Regions from separate parts of the Janibacter sp. Y6 genome, predicted to be linked through region 1. Evidence: riboswitches for the same ligand, from Rfam matches in the RefSeq annotation. Region 1 holds a riboswitch; the other holds the start of a gene.
The links. A riboswitch is a leader RNA that binds a small molecule or an ion and turns the genes downstream of it on or off. The one in region 1 is predicted to bind cyclic di-AMP.
Positions count from the first base shown of each region.

Region 2: linked by a shared signal. The riboswitch ahead of L6241_RS06380 (C40 family peptidase) and the one ahead of L6241_RS16095 (C40 family peptidase) in region 1 are both predicted to bind cyclic di-AMP.

Region 1 is NZ_JAKLYZ010000010.1:32,137-39,997, forward strand. Features, by position in the region: gene L6241_RS16075 (hydroxyacid-oxoacid transhydrogenase) at 10-1,293, opposite strand; gene L6241_RS16080 (hypothetical protein) at 1,290-2,069, opposite strand; gene L6241_RS16085 (MFS transporter) at 2,134-3,378, shown strand; gene L6241_RS16090 (metal-dependent transcriptional regulator) at 3,375-4,097, shown strand; cyclic di-AMP (ydaO/yuaA leader) riboswitch at 4,206-4,376, shown strand; gene L6241_RS16095 (C40 family peptidase) at 4,380-5,276, shown strand; gene L6241_RS16100 (hypothetical protein) at 5,367-6,869, shown strand; gene L6241_RS16105 (DUF222 domain-containing protein) at 6,889-7,861, opposite strand, start outside.
Region 2 is NZ_JAKLYZ010000002.1:301,014-308,874, reverse strand. Features, by position in the region: gene L6241_RS06390 (GTP pyrophosphokinase family protein) at 1-410, opposite strand, end outside; gene L6241_RS06385 (S8 family serine peptidase) at 436-2,259, opposite strand; gene L6241_RS06380 (C40 family peptidase) at 2,369-3,121, opposite strand; cyclic di-AMP (ydaO/yuaA leader) riboswitch at 3,117-3,308, opposite strand; gene L6241_RS06375 (aminotransferase class III-fold pyridoxal phosphate-dependent enzyme) at 3,517-4,935, shown strand; gene L6241_RS06370 (metallophosphoesterase family protein) at 5,043-5,540, opposite strand; gene L6241_RS06365 (putative quinol monooxygenase) at 5,620-5,940, shown strand; gene L6241_RS06360 (isochorismatase family protein) at 5,991-6,632, opposite strand; gene L6241_RS06355 (thiamine-binding protein) at 6,676-6,978, opposite strand; gene L6241_RS06350 (VOC family protein) at 7,048-7,509, shown strand; gene L6241_RS06345 (hypothetical protein) at 7,706-7,861, opposite strand, start outside.

The sequences.
Region 1 (7,861 bases):
CGCCCGTCGTCACCACAGGTGGAGCGAGGCCGCGAAGACCCCGCGCAGGTGCTCCCCGGTGACCTCGAGCGGCGCCGTGGCGAGCAGGCGCTGCTGCTGCAGGGCGCCCTCGACGAGCCCGTCGAGATCGCCCTCGCCGTACCCGACCTCGGCCAGGCCGGACGGCATGCCGATGTCACGCATGAGCGCGGTGAGCACCGCGGGCAGCCGGGCGGAGGGCTCGTCGGCGGTGACCTCGCCGGTCGGGTCGAGCCAGTCGGCCGCGGCGAGATGGCGCTGCGGGTCGGCGTCGAAGGTCAGCGCGAAGGCCGCCGGCGCCGTGAGCGCGACCGCCATGCCGTGGGGGACCATCGCCTCGTCGACGTCGTAGCCCGCGGGCCGGAAGTCCGAGCCGATGTCGTGGACCCGGCCGGCGACCGGGTAGGCGTCGGCGTGGGGCACGTGCACTCCCGCGTTGCCGAAGCCCAGCCCGGCGAAGGTCGCCGCGAGTGCCATCTGGCCCCGGGCCTCGCGGTCCGAGCCGTCGGCGACGGCCCGGCGGAAGGACCCGGCGAGCAGCCGCAGCGAGCGCTCCGACCACATGTCGGCGATCGGGTTGGCGCCGCAGTACGGCACCCGCTCGTGGGGCTGCTTCGCCGCGAAGCCCGTGTACGGCCGCGCCGTCCAGCTCTCGAGGGCGTGGCACAGGATGTCCATGCCCGCGGCGGCGGTGACGCCGGCGGGCTGGCTCAGGGTGAGGTCGGGGTCGACGACGGCGAGCACGGGGCGCAGCCGGGCGTGGCTGATGCCGGTCTTCACCTGCGCCTGGAGCACGTCGAGCACGCAGATCGTCGTCGACTCGCTGCCCGTGCCGGTCGTCGTCGGCACGGCGACGACCGGCAGGACGGGCCGGCTCGGTGCCTGCCCGCCGCCGACCGGACGGTTGACGTAGTCCATGAGCTCGCCGGGGTTGGTGAGCATGAGCGAGACCGCCTTCGCGGTGTCGATGCTCGACCCGCCGCCGACGGCGACCACCGCGTCGACGGTGCCCTCGGCGCGGGCCCGCTCGACCGCGGCGAGGAGGGAGGCGTCGGTCGGCTCGACCCGGGCGCTGTCGTGGACGACCGCCTCGACGCCTGCGGCCCGCAACGACTGCGCCGCCCGCTCGGGATGACCGGTGGCGAGCACCCCGGCGTCGGTGACGACGAGCGCCCGGGTCGCGCCGAGACCTGCGACGTCGTGCCCGAGCTCGTCGAGCGCGCCGGGGCCGTACTTGAGGGCGGGCGCGGCGTAGGTGAAGACGGTCTCGCTCATCGCGCGTCTCCCGCCGCCGGGGCCGTCCCAGGGATCCGTCGCCGCCCGACGTCGACCCAGGTCGCCGCCGCGCTCGCGAGCACGCGGTCGCCGTCGAGCAGGGCCGTGCCGCAGTGGCGACGGCGCCCCTCGCGCCCCTCGTCCCACGACATGACGACGAGCTCGCGGCCGACCGGCACGGGCGAGCGCACCTCGGCGACGAAGGTCCCCAGCAGGAGCGCGTCGACCCCGAAGCCGACGGCGAAGGCGCCCGGGCAGTCCAGCGCGGCGAAGACGGTCGGCAGCTCGGCGTCGGGCAGGGTCACCGGCGCCGCGTGCACGCCCTCACGTCCGGCGACTGCGCCGGCGTAGACGTGCAGCCCGGCGCTCGCGTCCGGCCCGCACACGTAGCACCCGGGGTAGGGGTGCCCGGTGAGGTCGTAGCCGTCGGCCGCGGTGCGGGCCTCGTCGAGCGAGACCGGGTCAGGGACGTCGAGCGACGGGGAGGGTGCCGGCCGGGCGACGCCGAGGACCGTGTGGGCGTCGAGGAGCCGCACCGCGACATCGCGGTCACCGGCCCGTCCCTCGACCTCCCAGCGCAGCGGCCGGCCGACCGGCGTGGGCGCGACGAGTCGCACCTCGGTGGCGGGCAGCTCGCCCGACCCCGGTGCGAGGGCCTCGAGGCGGTCGGCGAGCAGACCGCAGACCCACCCCCCGTTGCCGCACCCGGGCGGACCCTGGTGATCGGCGTCGACGACGGTGGGCGACGGGGGAGCCAGGGCGGACGACGGCGTCATGGGCACCGACCCTAGCGACGGACGACGACGGCCCGCAGACCCCCGACCTGAGACGATGCCGGTGATGACCTCGACCCCCTTCGCCTGGCGCCGGATCGCGCTGCCGGCCTACGGCCCGACCCTCGCCACCGGGGCGGCCACGGGCGCCCTGCTCCCGGTCGCGGCGCTGCGGGCCCACGACGACCTCGGGGCCTCGCTCGCGACCGCCGGGCTCGTCGTCGCGCTCATCGGGGTCGGACAGCTCGTCGGCGCCCTGCCCGGCGGTGCGCTCGTCGCCCGGCTCGGCGAGCGGCGCGCCCTCGTCCTCGCCGGTGTGGTCGACGTCGTCGCCATCGCGGTCGCGGGCTTCGCGCCGACGCTGTGGCTCATGGCGGTCGGGATGTTCGTCACCGGGCTGGCGAGCAGCGTCTTCTTCCTCGCCCGTCAGGGCTTCATGATCGACGTCCTGCCGCCGGACCGGCTCGCCCGGGGGATGTCGCTCCTCGGCGGCTCGCTGCGTGTCGGCATGCTCCTCGGCCCGGCGGTCGGCGGCGCGGTCGTCGCCGCGACGGGGCTGCAGGGCGCCTTCGGCGTGGCCGTCGCCTTCGCCGCGCTGTCGCTGGCGATCGTCGTGTCGACCCCCGACATCACCGGCTCGCACGAGCGCGCGATGGCCGCCCGCGAGCAGGCGGAGGGCACGCCGACGATGCTTCGGGTGCTGCGCGAGCACTCCCGCGTCCTGCTCACCCTCGGCCTCGGCGTGCTCGTCATCAGCGGGCTGCGCCAGGCGCGGCTGGTCATCCTGCCGTTGTGGGCGACGCAGATCGGGCTCGACGGCGCCCAGAGCTCGGCGGTCTTCGCCGTCGCCGGGGTCGTCGAGCTCTTCCTCGTCTACCCCGCCGGATGGGCGATGGACCGCTTCGGCCGCGCCGCGATCGCCGGCCCGATGAGCTTCTTGCTCGGCGCGACGATGATCGCGCTGCCGCTCGCCACCGACCTCGTCGGGCTCGTCGTCGTCGCGTGCGGCATGGCCGCGGCCAACGGTCTGGGCGCCGGCATCGTCATGACGATCGGCGCCGACAACGCCCCGGCTCTCGGCCGCGCGCAGTTCCTCGGCGGGTGGCGCTTCTGCGGCGAGATCGGCAACGCCGGCGGTGCGCTCGCCGTCGCCGCGCTCACCGGCCTCTTCTCGCTCACCGCCGCCGCCCTCACGCTCGGCCTCGCCGGTCTCGTCGGCTCCGGCTGGGTGACGTACTGGGTGCTGCGGGCGGACCGGCGCCGGCTGCGCGATAGGTCCAGAGCCGATGAGCGGGCACAATCGGTCTCGTGAAGGACCTGGTCGACACCACCGAGATGTACCTCCGCACGATCTTCGAGCTCGAGGAGGAGGGCATCCCTCCGATGCGCGCCCGGATCGCCGAGCGTCTGGGCCACTCCGGCCCGACGGTCTCGCAGACCGTCGCGCGGATGGAGCGCGACGACCTCGTGCACGTCGGGACCGACCGCCGCCTGGTCCTCACCGACCACGGCCGCGTCCTCGCGACCCGGGTCATGCGCAAGCACCGCCTCGCCGAGCTGCTGCTCACCGAGGTCGTCGGCCTCGAGTGGGAGTTCGTCCACGAGGAGGCCTGCCGCTGGGAGCACGTCATGTCCGACCGGGTCGAGCGCAAGATCGTCGGCCTCCTCGGCGAGCACCGCGAGTCGCCCTACGGCAACCCGATCCCCGGGCTCGACGAGCTCCTCGGCGAGACCGAGGTCGACGAGTTCCGCGAGGGTCTGAGCAGCCTCACCGAGGTCGTCGACGGGTCGATGGCCGGCCCCTTCGTCGTGCGCCGTCTCGGCGAGCCGGTCCAGGTCGACGAGGCCGCGCTGCCGCTGCTCACGCTGGCCAAGGTCCGCCCCGGCGCCCGGGTCGTCGTGCGCGACGACGAGGACGACCGTGTCGTCGTCGTCCTCGAGGGCGCCCAGGAGAGCGAAGGGGTGTCGCTGCCCCGCGACGTCGCGAGCCACGTCTTCGTCCAGCCGGCGGAGCCGCTGACCATCTCGTGACACTGCCGTGACCCGAACGTGACTTTCGCTCACGTCGTGTGTACGGTGCTGGAGTCCGTCCACCCCCTGAGGACGGACCGTCGACACGGACCGCCGAGTCCTGCCCCCGTTCCGACGTCCGGTTCCACCACCGGGCAGGAGCGGGGGACCCACCATCGGGGCGAGCGTGCTCGCCCCTCGGGGTGAAGTCCTCCAGGTCGTCGCTCGCGCGGCGTCCTGCTGGGCCGGGTGTCCTCCACCCGAACCCGACAGCTCACCTCGTAGGCATCGAGAGGCACCACTGTGACCGAGCGCAGCCACGGGCGCCACCGCGCCGCCGGACGGTACAACCCCGTCACCGAGCTGACCACCATCGTCTCCGACGCGACGACCCCCCTCGTCAAGGGTGCGGCCGTCGTCGCCGCGTCCGGCGGGCTCATCGCCGCCGTCGCCGTCCCGGCCTCGGCCGCTGACGCCCCCGTCGACCAGGGCCGTCAGGAGGTCGCCGCCGCCGACGTCAGCACCGTCGCGGCCGCGCCCGCCGTCGCCGCCCCCGAGACGACGACCCCCAGCGCCGGTCAGCAGACCTTCGGCGCCCTGACCGTCGGCGCCGTCGAGAAGCCCCAGGGCCCGCCGCCGTGGATGGTCCGCCTCGTGCAGGAGCGCCGCGCCGAGATCGCCGCGGAGCAGCAGGCCGCCCGCGAGCAGGCCGAGCGCGAGCGCGAGCAGGCGGCTGCCGCCGCCGAGCAGGAGCGCCAGGAGGACGAGAGCGCCAGCCGCTCGCAGGAGCGCACCCCCGCCCCGACGCAGACCCCGACCGAGTCGGCCCCAACGCAGCAGACCGAGACCACGCAGGCCCCGGCCGCGTCGGGCGACGTCATCTCGATCGCGAAGCAGTACATCGGCGTCCCGTACGTCTACGGCGGCACCACCCCGTCCGGCTTCGACTGCTCGGGCTTCACCCAGTACGTCTTCGCCAAGGCCGGCAAGTCGCTGCCGCGCACGACGACCGAGCAGCAGGCCGCCACCACCCCGGTGAGCAACCCGCAGCCCGGTGACCTCGTCTTCTTCGGCTCCCCGGCGTACCACATGGGCATCTACGTCGGCGACGGCATGATGATCGACGCCCCGCGCACCGGGTCCTCGGTCTCGGTCCGCCCGGTCTTCGACGGGGTCTCCGGCTACGGCCGGGTGAGCTGACACCCCGTCGCTCGACGCCAGCGCGCTCGACACGCTCGAAGGCCCTCGCCACCGGCGGGGGCCTTCGGCGTGTCCTGGCACCATGGGCCGGTGCCCAGCCGTCGCAGCCTCCTCGCAGGGGGCGGCGGTCTGCTCGCGCTCGGGCTGACCGCCGCGGGCAACGACCACCGCGACGGGCAGCGACGCGCGCGCGAGCTGTCCTTCGGCGCGACCGTGGCCACGACGGGGGAGCAGCCGTGGCGCGCGTCGCGGCGCAACGTCTCGGTCGGCGAGCTCGGTCTGCTCGTCCGGGGCCGACGCACGGTCGACGGCCCGCTCGCCACGGAGGCGGTCGACGCCCAGGACGCGCTGCTCGCCGGGGTCCCGCTCGACCTCGACGGCCCGCACGGCGGGCTGCTCACCGAGGCCGCGCTCGACCTGTGGGTGCTCTCGTGGGGGCTGCCCGTCGCCGTCGCCGGCTGGGAGGGCCGCTGGCGATACGCCTGGCCCCGCGACACCGCTCACGTCGCGGTCGCGCTCCAGGCGCTCGGCGACGCCCCAGGGGCCGTCCGGCAGATGCACGCCCTCTCTCGGCTCGTCGTCGGCGACCACGTCGAGGCCCGGTACCTCCCCGACGGCGGCACCCCCGACGGCCGTCACCCGCAGTCCGACGGCATGGGCTGGGTCCTGTGGTCGGCCGGCCGCACCGTGGACGACTGGCTCGGGTCCTCGGCCCGCGACGACGTCGCCGCGCTCGTGCGCCGGTGCGCCCGGCTCGCCCTGGGCCAGGTCCGCGCGTCCGGCCTGCCCCGGCCGAGCCCGGACTACTGGGAGGTCGACGCCCCCCGCCTCACCTTGGGCACCGCCGCCCCGATCCTCGTCGGTCTCGAGCACGCCGAGCTCGTCCTCGCCCGTCTCGGCGGAGAGGGCGACCTCGATCTCGCCGACCGGTGCGGTCAGGTCGCGCGGCGTCTCGAGACCGCGATGATCGAGGTCTTCGGTACCGCCGGGTGGCCGCGGCAGCGGGGCCGCCTCTCGCGGGACGCGTCGATCGCCTTCATGCTCCCGCCCTACCGGGCCGCGGGCCGGGCCGAGGAGAGCCTGCGCTCGGCGCTCGAGTCGGCCAGCCGCCGCATGGCCCGCAGCAACGGCGGCTACGCCCCGGGCGAGGACTGGCGCGGCGACGGCGTCGCCTGGACCCCGGAGGTCGCCCTGCTCGCCGGCGCCTGGGCGAGCTCCGCGGACTCGCACGACCAGGCCCGCGACGCGCTCGGCTGGCTCGCCGTGCACCGCACCCGGGGCGGCTCCCTGCCCGAGAAGGTCCTCCACGACGGCGCCTCCGCCGGCCCCGCACCTCTTGCCTGGACCGCCGCCGTCTCCGTGCTCGCGGTCGAGACCCTCGCCGCCACCACCCCCCAGGGCCAGCCCGGTGCCGGGCCGGCCCCGAGCTCGCCCCCCGCTCAGCCCGGTCCCGCGCCCGTCCCGGGCTCGCCCCCCGCCCAGCCCGGTTCTGCGCCCGTCCCGGGCTCCGCGGCCTCGCCCCCTGCCCGGCCGGCACCTCCCGCCCAGCCGGCACCTCCCGCCCAGCCGGCATCCCCCTTCGGGCCCGCCTGATCCCTGCCGCGCCATCGCTCTACGTCCGTCGGTAGAAGCGGATCGAGACGGACCTGTCCTGTCTTCGGGTGGTGGTGTGCTGCCAGTCGGGTCCGTGGAGCATGCGGTGGTGTCGTCCGCACAGTGGTGCTGCGTCGTCGAGGTCGGTGCTCCCGCCCTGTGCCCAGGGGTCGAGGTGGTGGATCTCGCACCAGGCGAAGGGTCGGTCGCACCCGTCGGCGGCGCACTGGTCGTAGCGGGTGGTGAGGGCGAGGCGTTGTGCTTCGGTGTAGAGCCGGCGTTGGCGGCCGAGATCGAGGGGCTGGGAGGCGCCGTCGAGGACGAGGGGGATGATGCCGGCGGCGCAGGCCATGCGGCGGGTGGTGCCGGCGTCGAGGTGGTCGCCGGCGTCGGTGCGTCCGGCTCGGGTCAGCTGGCCGCGCAGGTCCTCGAGTCGGGTGGTGACCAGCAGGGTGGCGGCGATCTTGGTGGAGAGGTGGTCGGTGGGGATGCGGGCGAGGAGGTCGGCCAGGGCGAGGCCGCGGCGGTGCTGCCAGTCGAGCTGGTCGACCCGGGTGTCGCCGGTGAGGGCGGCGAGGTCGCTGGGGGCGGTGCCGACGGCGCCACCGCTCGTTGCCCTGCGGCGCGGGGCGGTCATGGCGTCGATGACCTTCTTGAGGATGATGCCGCTGGCCCAGGGGACGGTGAAGTGACCGGTCATGGTGCCGTCGGAGTTGTCCTTGATCCAGAAGGCTGCCGCATCGACCGCGCGGGCCTCCTCGTCGGCGAGCACGGACTCCTCGTGGGCGTCGACGACGTCCTGGTCGGGCTCGACGGTCTCGAGGACGCGTCTGGCGGCGATCCGCAGCTTGGCCGGTGCCCGGTTGACCGCGAGCAGGAGGAGCTCGGCTTCGCAGGTGCGGCGCTGTTCGGGGGTGAGGGTGTCGGGCAGCTCGGCCATCGCGCCGGTGATGACGCGGGCGTGCTCGGCGCTGATCCGCCCGTCGTCCAGA
Region 2 (7,861 bases), on a different contig from region 1:
ACGCCCTCGCCGGTGTCACGGGTGACGAGGACGTGCCGGCTCGCGTAGCCGAAGCGGCCCTCGCCGGCCGTCTCGAGACCGAGGTCGCGGTCGTCGAGGACGGTCAGCTGGTCGGCGAGCAGCTCGGCCACCGCGACGACGTCGCTCGCGACGTAGGTGATGACCCGCACCCCGACCTGGTCGGTGATGTCGACGAGCGGGTCGTCGTAGACGAGCTCGCCGTCCAGGCGCCGGGCCGCCTTGGCCGAGAAAGACGCCACGGCCTTCGCCCGACCGCTCACCGTGAGGTAGTTGATCCCGGCCTCGTCGAGCATCGCCGTCACGCGCGCGACCCACTCACCGGTGAGCACCTCGAGCTCGGGGTAGGTCTCGGCGTATCGGGTCACTGCTCGGCGGACGCTGTCGCTCATGCCCGAACCCTCCCACGCACGACCGTCAGCCTGCCTGCTTCTCGGCGGCGTCCACCGCCGCCTCGGCGTCGACGAGCCCCCGACCGAAGTAGCCGTTGAGGTCACGGTCGCCGACGCACGGACCGGCCGCGCTCGGGGTCGCCGGGCAGCGCTGGGAGCGGGCGGTCTCGCCGAGCACCTCGGCCACCTCGTCGGGGGTGAGGTCGGGGTCGGCGCTGATGACGAGGGCCGCGGCGCCCGCGACGTGCGGGCTCGCCATCGAGGTGCCGACGAGTCCCTGGTAGTAGCCGCACCGGGCGGAGGGGTCGGCGTCGTCGGCGCCGGTGCCGCGCGGGCAGGAGCGCTCGACGCCCATCTGGGCCCCGGCGTCGGTCACCCGGCCCTCGCCGTCGACGAGACCGCCGTCGCGCAGCGCGGCTGCCGGGTAGGTCGACAGCACCGCGTCCGGCCCGCCGGTGGCGGGACCGCCCGGGGCGGCGAGGTCGAGGGTGCCGCTGCTCGGGTCGCTCGTGATGTCGGAGTACTCGGCGAGCTCGCGGTCGGGGCCGACGGAGCTCACGGCGATGACGTGCTCGCCCTCCGTGGGCAGGCTGAGGCAGTCGTCGGCGTCGATGGTGCGCTCGCGCGCCTCGGCGCCGTAGTTCGGGCTCGTCGTGTCCGTGCCCGGGTCGCCGTGGTCGCCGCGCCCGTTGCCGGCCGCCGCGACGAGGGTGACGCCCCGGTCGTGGGCGTCGGCGAGGGCACGCCCGACGAGCTCGATCGTCAGGTCCTGCATCGCGGCCTGCGCGGGGGTGTCGCCCGGGGCACCACCGGCGCACGCGTAGCGCCACGGGTCGACGTAGAAGCTCATGTTCGCCACGTCGACGTCGAGGTCGGCCGCGGCCGTGATCGCGTTGACGGTGGGCGCGAGGTAGAACATGCCGGTGTCGGACCCGGCGCGCAGGTTGACCAGCCGCACCCCGGGCGCGACACCCGTGACGCCGAGCCCGTTGCGCGCGGCCGCGATGGTGCCGGCGACGTGGGTGCCGTGACCGCTCGGGTCCTCCTCGACAGGGTCGACGCACGAGTCCTGCTCGCAGTCGCCGTCGATCTCCGGTCGCTCGACGACGAAGTTGCGGGACCGATCGACGTCGACGACGCCGGACAGGTCGGGGTGGGTGACGTCGACGCCCGAGTCGATGACGGCGACCGTCACGCCCTCGTCGCCGTCGCCCGCGGCGGCCTGGGCCTGCGGCGCCCCGATGAGGCTCATGCCCCACAACCGGTCGTCGAGGGGGTCGGCCTTCGGCGCGGCCGACGCGGCCGACGGCCGGGCCGGGGCGATGGTCGCGCGCCGGACGGCGGGCACGGAGGTGGTGGCGGGGAGCGACATCGCGCCCGAGCCGTCCTCCTCGGGTCCTTGCCATGCCGGGTCGCGGTCGGTCGCGACCGCGCTCACGCCGTCGACCTGCGCGGCCCGCTCCTCGAAGTCCTCGTCGCTCGTGCGCACCGCGACCATGCCGACGGCGGTGTTGACCGAGATGACCGGCTCACCGGCGCCGAGCAGACGGCCGGCGACCGCACGGGTCTGGGCGGGGTCGTCGACGAGCACCACCCACTCGAGCCCCTCGGGCTCGGTCACCGGGTAGGTCGTCACCGACGACGTGCTCTGGGTGCCCTGCGGCAGGGCCGCGGAGCTCGTCGGGCTCGACGAGCCGCTCGAGCTCGCCGATTCGCCCGAGGCCTCGGGCTCCTCACGTCCGATCGAGACCATCGAGCACGCCGACAGGCTCACCCCGACGACCACCCCGAGCGCCCCTGCCCGGCGCAGCGCGCCCCCCGCACCTGCACGTCTCGTCGACCGTCCCACGGTGACACCCCTTCGCTCGCTGACGGGACCACGATGCCTCACCGGGGCCCAGACGACGAAGGGGGACCCGCGGCGCTCGCCACGGGTCCCCCTTCGTCGGTGGGTCGGCTCAGAAGCGGCCGTAGCTCACCTGGTTGGTCCAGATGGCGCGCTTGCTCACGCTCGTGCCGCTGCGGCCCGAGTCGATGATCTTGCCGGCGCCGGCGTAGATGCCGACGTGGTAGGCGGGGGCGCCGAAGAAGACGAGGTCGCCGGGCTGGGGGTTGCTCGTCTTCCACGCGGCGCGGCGCTGGGCCTCGGCGGTGCGCGGCAGCGACTTGCCGTGCTGCTTGAGGACATAGCCGGTGAAGCCGGAGCAGTCGAAGCCGGTCGACGGCGAGGTGCCGCCGTAGCGGTAGGGGGTGCCGTAGTAGCGCGCGGCGGTCGCGACGATGCTCGAGGTGCGGCTGCTCGTGCGCGACGCGGTCTTCTTCTTCGCGGTCGTGGCGCGCAGACCCATCTTCGCGGCGGTGCGCGGGCCGACGACGCCGTCGGCGGTGAGGCCGTGACGCTTCTGCCAGCTCTTGACGGCGGACTTCGTGCGGGGGCCGAAGACGCCGTCGGCGCTCACGCCGACCTTGCGCTGGACCTGCTTGACGAGGCCGCCGCGGTGGCCCTGCCACAGCGTGCGGATGGTGGCGGTGCTCGTGCTCGACGCGGCGGTGGCGGCCGGGGTGGCGACGCTCGCGGGGGCGGCGGACGCGGCGCCCGCGGCGGGCACCGCGACGGCGACGGCGGCCAGGGAGGTGGCGGCGGTGGCGCCCGCACGGGCGATGGACGGGGTGCTCTTGGGCGCGCGGTGGCGGCCGGCATATGCGGTCATGTGTCTCCAGCGCCTTCGAGGTGAGCTGTCGGATTAGGGTGGAGATGCACCCCGCCGGTCGTCACGGTGGACGACCCGGCTTCACCCCGAGACCGGCTGACCGGTCGGTAGAAGTTGGGTCCCCCGCTCCCGCCATGTCGCAAATCAGGGGGACCTCCGAGCTGGCGGGACTCGGCGTGCCTGGAGGCCTTCCTCCCGTCGTCAGGAGGTGCCTGAAGAGTAGGCCAGAGACGCCGCCTTTACCAGCCCGTGACCTTCTTTTCTCGCCCGCCGACGGCGGGACGGCCCGCGGCGACCGCGCAGGGCGCGCTCGATCCCCCTTCGCCGCCGTCCTCGCGTGCGTCATGATGAGCCCACCACGGCGGCCGTCGGCCGCCCCGTCAGGAGGCGATGACATGTCCGACGCGACCCCGACCCCGAGCTGGCCGGCCGCGGACCCGGCGGCTCGACGGGTGCTCCCGTCCAGCTCCACCCCGCTCGACCAGGACCGGGTCCAGGCCCTCCTCGTCCAGGAGTGGGAGCGCTTCACCAAGGACACCCCGGGGTCCGGTGAGCACAACGCCCGCGCGAGCAAGTCGCTCCCGCTCGGCGTCACCTCGTCCTTCCAGCACTGGGAGCCCTACCCGATCTCCATCACCTCGGCGCGCGGGGCGCACCTCACCGACGTCGACGGTCGTCAGCTGCTCGACCTGTCGATGGGCTTCGGCGCGATGCTCGTCGGCCACCTCAACCCCGTCGTCGTCGAGCGCGTCCAGCACGCCCTCGCCGAGGTCGGCACGCTCTTCGTCACCCCGTCGCCGACGGCGACGCGGGTCGCCGAGCGCTACCAGGAGCGCTTCGGTCTCGACATGCTGCGCTTCACGCAGTCGGGCACCGAGTCACTCATGTACGCCGTCCGCGCGGCCCGCGCGTACACCGAGCGCAAGGCGATCATCAAGATCGAAGGGGGGTACCACGGCGGGTACGACGCCCTCCAGGTCTCCGTCAAGCCCGACCTCGCCGACGCCGGTCCCGCCGAGGCGCCGACGCCCGAGGTCCCCTTCGACGTCGAGGCCGGCACCGTCCACGTCGTGCCCTACAACGATCTGCCCTACCTGCAGCGCATCCTCGAGCAGCACGGCTCCCAGGTCGCGGCCGTCGTCATGGAGCCGGTTGTCGAGAACCTCGCGATCGTCCTGCCCGACGAGGGCTACCTCGCCGGCGTGCGCGCCGCGTGCGACGCGGCCGGCACCCTGCTGATCTTCGACGAGGTCAAGACCGGGCTCACCGCCGGTTACGGCGGCGCCTCGCAGCGCATCGGGGTCAAGCCCGACCTCGTCACCCTCGCCAAGAGCATCGGCGGCGGGCTCCCGCTCGCGGCCTTCGGCGGCACCGCGGAGGTCATGCAGGTCGTCGTCGACGGCCGGATGGCCCACTTCGGCACGTACAACGGCAACCCGCTCGTCATGGCGGCCGCCGAGGCCGTCGACGAGGTGTGCACCCACGAGGCGCTGCAGGCCGCCGAGGACATCAACCTCGGCACGCTCGGCCGGATCGACGACGTCATCCGCGAGCTCGAGCTGCCCGCGCACACCGTCGGCATGGGCCTCAAGGGCTGCGTCACGTGGTCGAGCGGGCCGGTGCGCAACTACCGCGACTACAAGGCGACCGACTTCGGCGTCGCCGAGCTGTCCTGGTTGTGGGGCGTCAACCGCGGCGTCCTCACCCCGCCCGGGCTCGACGAGCAGTGGCTCGTCTCGCTCGCGCACACGCAGGCCGACATGGACGGGCTCGTCGAGCAGTACACCGAGCTCGGGCGCGCGCTGCGCGGCTGAGCTCCACCCGCCCGGCTCTCCCGCGAGCTACCACGCAGTACTGGTCGTGATCACGACCAGTACTGCGTGGTAGCTGGGGTCGCGGCGAGGGGGGCGCGGGGTCCGGGTCAGATCTCGACGACCTCGTGGCCGACCAGCCGCCCGTCCTCGACGCGCAGCCACCCGTAGGTGGGGCGGGGCTGGCGGCGCTTGTCCGTCGGCGAGCCGGGGTTGAAGAGGTGCACCGCGCCGGTGTCGTCGTCCATCGGGATGTGCGAGTGCCCGAAGACGACGAGGTCGGCGTGCTCGAAGCGGCGCCGCATCCGGCGGTCGCGACCCCCCTTCGCCCCCGAGTCGTGGATCATCGCGACCCGTAAGCCGTCGAGGTCGAGCTCGAGGGTCTCGGGCACCCCGCCGCCCCACGCGGCGACCTCGGGCCTGTCGTTGTTGCCGAGGACGACGTGCACCGGGGCGTGCTCGGCGAGGGTGTCGAGGACGTCCGGTGTGCACACGTCACCCGCGTGCAGGACGAGGTCGGCCCGCTCGAGCGGCGCGCGAAGGGGGCCTGGCAGCGCCTTCCAGAAGCGGGGGGCGTGGGTGTCGGAGACGACGAGGACGTCGAGCATGGGGCCAGCGTGCCATCGTCGGGACGAGACCCCCGGGCCGCGGCCTCCCGGGCCTGCGCGCTCTGACATCGTGGGATCCATGATCCTCATCAACGTCAAGTTCGCGATCAAGCCCGAGCACGCCGACGAGTGGCCGCAGATCAGCCGCGAGTTCACCGAGGCGACCCGCGCGGAGCCGGGCAACAAGTGGTTCGAGTGGTCCCGCAGCGTCGAGGACCCGACGACCTACGTCCTGCTCGAGGCCTTCGACGACGACGGCGCCGAGCCGCATGTGCGCTCCGAGCACTTCGCGAGGATGCGCGAGGTCTTCCCCCAGTACCTCGTCTCGACCCCGCTCATCGTCTCGCGGCAGGTCGACGGCGACGGCTGGGAGCCGATGGGCGAGATCAGCGTCGACTGACCGCGCGGGCGAAGGGGGGACCGGACCGGTCCCCCCTTCGCCGCCTCCGGCTACGCCTGCGCCGGGCGGGGCCCGCGCCCGCGTGCGGCCGACTCGACGAGGTTGTCCGCCGGCAGGGCGGCGCCGGCGCGGACCGCGTCGACCCACTCCTGCGTCGTGGCCACGGCAGCCCAGCTCGAGGCGAGCAGCGCCATGAGGGTGTCGTGCACCTGGCGCGCCGGTGCCGACCCGGCGGCGTTGACGATGTCGATCGCGCCGGTGGCGTCCGAGAGCACCTCGACGGTCAGGCCGAGCGGCTCGGCCGCGGCCGCCGACCCGAGGACGCAGTTGTTCGTCATGTAGCCGACGAGGGTGACGGTGTCGACGTCGCGCTCGCGCAGCCACTCCTCGAGCCCGGTGCCCGCGAAGACGCTGGCGAAGGACTTCGTGATCTCGAGCGTCGCGCCCTCCGCGAGGGCGGCGACGTCGGGGTGGAGCTCGAAGGTGGGCGTCGCGGGGTCGAAGACCGGCGAGCCAGCTGGTGCCGCGTGCCGCACGACGACGACGGGCACGTCGGCGTCCGCGGCGGCGGTCATCGCCTCGACGACGCGGGCGCGCGACTCCTCGCGCGGCGGGTGCTGGATCTGCAGCAGACCCTCGAAGTACTCCTGCTGGACGTCGATGACGACGAGAGCGCGGCGGGGTGCGGCCATGGGGGATCTCCTCGGGTGGGGCTGTCAGCGGGTCCGGGTCGGGTCAGTCCCGCAGGTGCTCCTCGACGCGCTGGACCTTCGCGTCGAGCATGCCGGTGTGGCCCTCGCGGATGTCGGCCTTGAGGACGAGCGAGACGCGGGGGCTGTGCGCCTGGACGGCCTCGCACGCGCGGCGCACGACGTCCATGCACTCCTGCCACTCGCCCTCGACTGTCGTGAACATCGCGTCGGTGCGGTGCGGCAGGCCCGAGTCGCGGACGACCCGGACGGCGGCGGCGACGGCCTCGCTCACCGAGCCCTCGGGGTCGGTCGTGGTGGACGGGGCGACGGAGAAGGCGACGAGCATGCCGCCACCGTAGCCAGGTCTGCTCGCCCAGGTCTGGTCAGCGTGCGGGCGTCGTGCCAGGCTCGGTCGATGGCCACGACGATCCAGGTGACGATCGACGCCGACGACCCCGAGACGCTGAGCCGCTTCTGGGCGCAGGCCCTCGGCTACCGGATCCCGCCGCCACCCGGGCATGAGCTCGCAGAGGGCGAGGACCCGCTCGAGGCGTGGCACGCCTTCCTCGCGGCGCGCGGGGTGCCGCAGGCTCGCTGGGGTGGCGCGTCGGCGGTCGAGGACCCCGACGGGGTCGGTCCGCGGGTCTTCTTCCAGCGGGTCCCCGAGGCGAAGACGGTGAAGAACCGCGTGCACCTCGACGTCCGGGCCGCGCCGGGGCTCGAGGGGGCGGAGCGGATGGCGGCTCTCGAGGCCGAGTGCGAGCGGCTCGTCGCGCTCGGGGCGACCCGCGTGCGCCGCGAGGAGCCCGCCCCGCCGATGTCGGCCGGCTTCGTCGTCATGCAGGACCCCGAGGGCAACGAGTTCTGCCTCGACTGAGGGGCTGCGGTGGTCTCGAGGCTCGCTGGCGCTCGCACCTCGACCAGCGAAAGTGGCTGGCCGGCGCTCGCACCTCGACCAGCGAAAGGGGCTGGCCGGCGCTCGCACCTCGACCAGCGAAAGGGGCTGGCCGGTGCTCGCACCTCGACCAGCGAAAGGGGCTGGCCGGCGCTCGCACCTCGACCAGCGAGTTCGCCTACTCGTGGTCGCCGATGCCGGCGACCTCGTCGAGGTGCTGGAGGAGGTCGTGGGCGGCGAGCTCGACGGACTTGTGGTGCCACTCCGAGGCCCGGTAGACGCACGCGATGAGCGCCGAGCGGTGCACCCGACGCAGGTCGCCGTACGCGAAGGC